Regions from separate parts of the Shewanella pealeana ATCC 700345 genome, predicted to be linked through region 2. Evidence: predicted binding sites of a transcription regulator. Region 2 holds the regulator's gene; the other holds the start of a gene.
The links. Region 2 encodes NrdR, which represses ribonucleotide reductase genes. Its sites were predicted from a motif close to AAACACNANATNTNGTGTTT; they were not measured.

Region 1: a site for NrdR is predicted at 1,531-1,550, ahead of nrdD (anaerobic ribonucleoside-triphosphate reductase). Genes of this name have one in related genera too.

What each region holds. Positions count from the first base shown of each region.
Region 1 is NC_009901.1:3,188,188-3,191,612, reverse strand. It holds gene SPEA_RS13885 (MarR family winged helix-turn-helix transcriptional regulator) at 1-417, shown strand, start outside; gene SPEA_RS13880 (hypothetical protein) at 498-1,178, shown strand; gene nrdD (anaerobic ribonucleoside-triphosphate reductase) at 1,583-3,425, shown strand, end outside.
Region 2 is NC_009901.1:1,405,376-1,408,800, reverse strand. It holds gene SPEA_RS06075 (riboflavin synthase) at 1-87, opposite strand, end outside; gene ribD (bifunctional diaminohydroxyphosphoribosylaminopyrimidine deaminase/5-amino-6-(5-phosphoribosylamino)uracil reductase RibD) at 91-1,212, opposite strand; gene nrdR (transcriptional regulator NrdR) at 1,281-1,730, opposite strand; gene glyA (serine hydroxymethyltransferase) at 1,917-3,173, opposite strand.

The DNA.
Region 1 (3,425 bases), 1.8 Mb from region 2:
AATGTCTGTTTTGCGCTTTATACAGCGGCAAACGCACTGATGAGAGCCTATAGGCCGTTATTGGAACGCTATGAGCTAACGTATCCGCAATACTTAGTAATGCAGTCTTTATGGTTGCAAGACAGGGTGAGCCTTACACAAATATCTAAATCCACACGGCTCGATATGGGCACCTTAACGCCCATTGTTAAACGGCTTGAAGCGAAAGGCTTTTTGCAGCGTCTAGCCGATGAAAGCGATGAGCGTAAAAAGGTAATTGTACTGACTGATGACGGTTTTAAGCTTAAGCTAGAAGCCTTGGCACTAAAGCAAACTTTGCTGGATAAGGTCAACATGACCGACGAGCAAGTGGAGTCACTGAGAACTTTGTGCCTGTCTTTAACTTATGAGCTAACCCATGAGTTGACGCAAAAATAGGCAGTTGATTTTCAACTTGATAAATCGGCACACTAAATGCTTTAACAAGGTTATATTCAGTTAACGCCGGCTTTTTGACGATGAACCTACTTAGCAGTATCAACAATGCAGTAAATAGTAATACGCTATCTGACGCCTATGGCGTTAATAGGGAACAGTCAAATGTTGCCAATGCTGAAAACATTACAGCAAATAGTGGCAAACAGACTCTAACTGCGACAGAGCTGACTAAGAATGACAATACCTTAGTCTTGTCAGGCCGCGCCGAGAGAGCGCAGAAAATCGAAGCGATGGCTGATGACTTCTTTAAAGGAGGCCAGTTCACCTCAGCCAAGCTGCCTTCACTTATCCAACGACTGTACCAAGATGGCATTCTTTCCGAAGGGCAACTCAATCGCTTATCGAATAGTGGATTTGAGCTCCCTCCTGCCGATGAACAATCTCTATCTGACTTTATTGACCAGCAAGCTTCGGCTTTGAGTGATAGTGAAGGCGATAAAAAGCTGGCACAGATGCTTGACGATGCTAAGTGGGTTATGGGGGCAATGGATTTTTCTCAGTCCCCTTTGGTTGCCCAAAAAGCTAACCGTGTATCTAGCCAGATAACTGAGCTGTTAAACTCGGAAAAATCGCTGAGCGAAACGCAAGTGGACCAGTACAAAGGGCTTAAAGCATTGATGCAGTTAACTTCCATGACGGGAGAGCATCAACAGGAGAATGGTCAGCTTAATAGCTACCTCGCTCTCGCTAACAAGCATTAGCAATTATTGTTCTTTATTACACCTTAAAAATTTCAATCTTTGGTCAACATATTCTGTAAAAACCGGCTTAGATGGAGCATTTATCAGCCCCTTTTTCAAAGCAACCAATAAGTTGCGGCGTCAGTTATTTTACAAGGCTTTTCATTGCCAAAATTTATCCACAATTTATACCTCAATTATCCTGTCACTAGCCCGCTTCTAAGTCTCCGTCAAGACCATAATTTGAGATCAGTGGCTTTGTAGGCAGAACTGTTTTCTTATTGTCTTCCTCTTTTAAAATCATGATCTGGATCAATGTTCTTATTCCTGTTTTATAGCTTAATGCGCCACATATTGTGATTTATTGAAAAAGTAGCACTATATATAGTGTTGCTTTGATGAGCGAGCTGAAGAGGAATTAAACAATGCCAGTGGTTATTAAACGGGATGGTTACCGTACGCCTTTTGACGAAACAAGGATTAAAGATGCCGTGATAGCAGCTGCTAACTCGGTAGGTATTGAGTGCGCTGAATATGCCCAACAAGTTGCAGAAAAAGTAAGTCAAACTGTCGCTGAATTAGAGGAAGTGAACATTCACGATCTACAAGATTCAGTTGAAAACTTGTTGATGGAAGGCCCACATAAATCATTAGCACGTGTCTACATTGAATACCGTCACGATCGTGACGTTAAGCGCGAAGTCAGCAGCCGCTTAAACAAAGAGATCCGTGGCCTGGTTGAGCAAAGCAATGCAGCTTTGTTAAACGAGAACGCCAACAAGGACTCTAAGGTTATTCCGACTCAGCGAGATCTGTTAGCAGGTATCGTGGCTAAGCATTATGCTAAGTGCCACATCTTACCAAAAGATGTCGTTGCTGCTCACGAGTCTGGTGAGATCCATTACCATGACTTAGATTACGCGCCATTCTTCCCAATGTTTAACTGTATGCTTATCGACTTAAGCGGCATGTTGACCCAAGGCTTTAAGATGGGTAATGCCGAGATTGAAACACCAAAATCAATCTCTACCGCGACGGCCGTAACGGCGCAAATTATTGCTCAAGTGGCGAGCCATATCTATGGCGGTACCACCATCAACCGTATCGACGAAGTGCTAGCACCGTTTGTTGCCAAGAGCTATGACAAGCATTACCAAGTGGCACTGACTTGGGGCATTACCGATGCCAAAGCTTTCGCGACAGCGCAAACCGAGAAAGAGTGTCACGATGCATTCCAGTCACTCGAATATGAAGTGAACACCCTGCATACTGCGAATGGCCAAACGCCATTTGTGACATTTGGATTTGGTTTAGGTACCTCTTGGGAATCGCGCTTAATTCAACAATCAATGATGAAAGTACGTATCGCAGGTCTTGGTAAGAATCGTAAGACTGCGGTATTCCCTAAGCTAGTATTTGCTATCCGTGATGGTATTAACCATAAAACCGGTGATTGTAACTACGACATCAAGCAGTTAGCACTTAAGTGTGCAACGACTCGTATGTACCCTGATATTCTTAACTACGAACAAGTAGAAAGAGTCACAGGCTCATTTAAGACGCCTATGGGTTGTCGTAGCTTCTTAGGTACTTTCGAGCAAGACGGTGAGCTAGTACACGAAGGCCGTAACAATCTAGGTGTTGTCAGTCTTAACTTGCCACGTATTGCCCTAGAAGCTAAGGGTGATGAGGCAGAGTTCTACCGCATCTTAGATCAACGTCTATTGATTGCTCGTAAGGGCTTAGATACACGTATCGCACGTCTAGAAGGGGTTAAAGCTCGCGTAGCGCCAATTCTTTATATGGAAGGGGCTTGTGGTGTACGTCTGCGCGCCGATGATGAGATTTCTGAGATCTTTAAGAATGGCCGCGCGTCAATTTCACTGGGTTATATTGGCCTTCATGAAACTATCAATGCACTCTATGGCACCGAAGAGCACGTTTACGACAGCGAAATGCTGCGTGAAAAAGCTATCGAAGTGATTAAGTACATGAAGCGAGCAACTGAAAACTGGAAGAAAGAGTCTGGTTATGCATTTAGCTTGTATAGCACGCCAAGTGAGAACTTGTGCAGCCGTTTTTGCGCCCTAGACACTAAAGTATTCGGTGTTGTTGATGGCGTAACGGCTAAAGGTTACTACACCAACAGCTTCCACTTGGATGTTGAGAAACAAGTTAACCCTTACGACAAGATTGATTTTGAACAGCCATACCCAGAGTTAGCTAACGGTGGCTTCATCTGTTACGGCGAGTTCCCTAACATGCAAA
Region 2 (3,425 bases):
ACCACTGGCTACCGTTAAGCGAATATCATCGCCGCGACGCTCAACTTTTCGTAGGTGTCCGACTGATTCAATAATCCCAGTAAACATAAATTAATTACTCACTCTTAACGTTAAGCGGGTGTCTGGCCCCACTTTGCGCTCATCGATTAGGTTAATCTTTGGCACCTCTGACATGGCTTGAAAATCATCAAGTGTCAGCAGGTTTCGCCCTTGCGAGCCTAAAATCTTCATCGCCTGATACAGTACAATCTCATCGGCTAGCCCTTGATTAACAAAGGCCCCCGCAAGCGTCGCACCAGCTTCAACCAACACAGAGTTACAACTCTCACCCAGTAGGCTTAATAACGCATTTAAGTCGATACGTGAATCAACCGCCGCTAATACCTGACTCTGCACATGAGGCGGCCATGCGGCCTGCACGCTCTCGGGATAAGCTTGAGTCGACACCAGTAAAATCGGACTGTCGATTTTAAACAGGTTTAATTCATGACCTAAACGCGCCTGACTGTCTAATACCACCCTAAGTGGCTGGTGAATTTCGGCTGGGGCGAGTTGACTTGCAAGTGAGCCTAACTCACTGTGACGCACATTTAAACTGGGGTCATCGGCAAGTATGGTTTCAACGCCAGTGACTAAAGCGCAATGGCGAGCACGAAGACGCTGTACATCACGGCGGGCTTCAGGGCCGGTAATCCACTTGGATACGCCGTTAGACAAGGCCGTTTTGCCATCGAGACTGGCGGCAAGTTTAACTGTCACCCAAGGCAGGCCTTTTTCCATACGCTTTAAAAAGCCTAGGTTGACCTGCTTAGCTTCTTCGGTCATCAGCCCAACATCGACTCGAATACCCGCATCCCGCAACATAGCAATACCACGGCCAGAGACTTCAGGATTCGGGTCGGTCACCGCAATAACCACTCGGCTGACGCCGTGTTCGATTAACGCCTTGGCGCAAGGTGGCGTACGACCGTAATGGCTACAAGGTTCAAGTGTTACGTAGGCGGTGGCGCCTTTAGCGTCACTGCCCGCCATATTCAAGGCGTAAACTTCCGCATGAGGACCGCCGGCTCGAATATGGTAGCCCTCACCAACGATCTCACCGTCTTTAACGATAACACTCCCCACGCTAGGATTTGGACGAGTGGTGTACATGCCCTTTTGTGCCAATTCAATGGCAAGGCTCATCATTTGACTGTCTTCGATAGACCACATATTGGCGGCAATTCCGATTGTTCGATTGATGAAGGGCTAGGCGCAGCGCTTAGCCCCGGTTGCGTAGTTTATTTTTGCAGTTTAGCGATCGCTTCACCAAACTCTGAAACATCTTCAAAGGCACGATAAACAGACGCGAAACGAATATAGGCAACCTTATCTAGGTTAACTAATTGGTCCATCATCAAGTTGCCAATCATTTCAGATTTCACTTCACGCTCACCGGTGGCGCGCAAAGTCGACTTAATCTTAGTCAATGCCTGCTCAATTTGATCCATAGAGACAGGTCTTTTCTCTACGGCTCTTAACATACCGCCGCGCAGCTTCTCTTCATCGAACGGCTGGCGACTGCCATCTTGTTTCACCACACGAGGCATCACAAGCTCGGCCCCTTCGAAAGTGGTAAAACGTTCGTGGCACTGAACACACTCTCTACGTCGACGCACCTGATGGCCGTCAGCGACTAATCGCGAATCAATCACTTTTGTGTCAGTTGCGCTGCAAAATGGACAATGCATTTAGCCTCCGTTTAGAAAAAAATGTTACGACTCACTGGATTTATACCTAACCTATTAATCATGTCACCTTTGACAAATATTAAAATGTGATTGGTACGACTTAAAAACTCAGAAAGTATGTTCTTTACATACAAAAATGGCCGCATAGATGCGGCCATTGGAGTCTAACTTATTTAACGCTTAAGGTTAACCGTAAACAGGGAACTTAGCGCACAATTCCAGAACCTGTCCTTTAACGCGCTCGCTAACGGCTAGATCTGAAATATCATCCAGTACATCACACATCCAGTGAGTTAACTGCACGCTCTCTTCCTCACCAAAACCACGACGCGTGATTGCAGGAGAACCGATACGTAGACCTGAAGTCACAAATGGTGAACGTGGATCGTTCGGTACTGAGTTCTTGTTCACTGTGATGTTAGCGTTGCCTAGGGCCGCGTCAGCATCTTTACCTGTGATGTCTTTACTGATCAAATCAAGCAAGAATAGGTGGTTATCAGTACCACCAGAAACTACATTATAGCCACGTTCGATAAACGTACGAGCCATTGCCTTTGCGTTAACAACTACTTGCTCTTGATAAGTCGTGAACTCTGGGTCTAGGGCTTCTTTAAATGCAACTGCTTTAGCAGCAATAACGTGCATCAAAGGACCGCCTTGGCCGCCTGGAAATACTGCAGAGTTTAGCTTCTTGTAGATATCTTCATCATTGATTGATGAAAGGATCAAACCGCCACGTGGACCAGCTAGCGTCTTATGAGTCGTTGTTGTTACAACGTGCGCGTGTGGCATTGGGTTTGGATAGATACCTGCAGCAACAAGACCTGCAACGTGCGCCATATCAACGAATAGGTATGCGCCAACTTTGTCAGCGATTTCGCGGAACTTACCCCAGTCGATGATACCTGAGTAGGCACTGAAACCTGCGATGATCATCTTTGGCTTGTGCTCAACGGCTAGACGCTCAACTTCGGCGTAGTCAATCTGGCCTGTTGTTTCGTCGATACCATACTGAACTGCGTTGTATAGTTTGCCTGAAAAGCTCACGTGAGAGCCGTGAGTTAGGTGACCACCGTGTGCTAGGCTCATACCTAGAACCGTGTCGCCGCCTTGAAGTAGTGCCATAAATACGGCTGCGTTAGCTTGAGAGCCTGAGTGTGGCTGAACGTTGGCATAAGTCGCGCCAAATAGTTCTTTAGCACGAGAAATTGCTAACTCTTCAACAATATCTACATGCTCACAACCACCATAGTAACGCTTACCTGGGTAGCCTTCAGCATACTTGTTAGTAAGCTGAGTACCTTGTGCTTCGATTACGCGAGGACTACAGTAGTTTTCTGAAGCAATAAGTTCGATGTGCTCTTCTTGACGGCGCGTTTCATCTTCAATTGCTGCAAATAGTTGTGGATCATAATCCGCGATATTCATATCTTTTTTCAGCATTACTCACTCCAGCTGTAAAGTCTTGTAATAGGGTTGCGCGGTATTCTACAGCGCATTCGATCACAATCCCAGCATTTACAACATGAAATTACTTGCATTTCTAGATGAGTGAGTTTCGTAAAACGGGTTAATCGGGACACAGAGTGACTCATTTGAACTCGATAGAATTCGGCTACATGTTCGCGCTAAACAGTGCTAATTCAGATTTAAGTTCTGCAACGGATCTTGTAGAATTGCCCCCATTCCCGATTC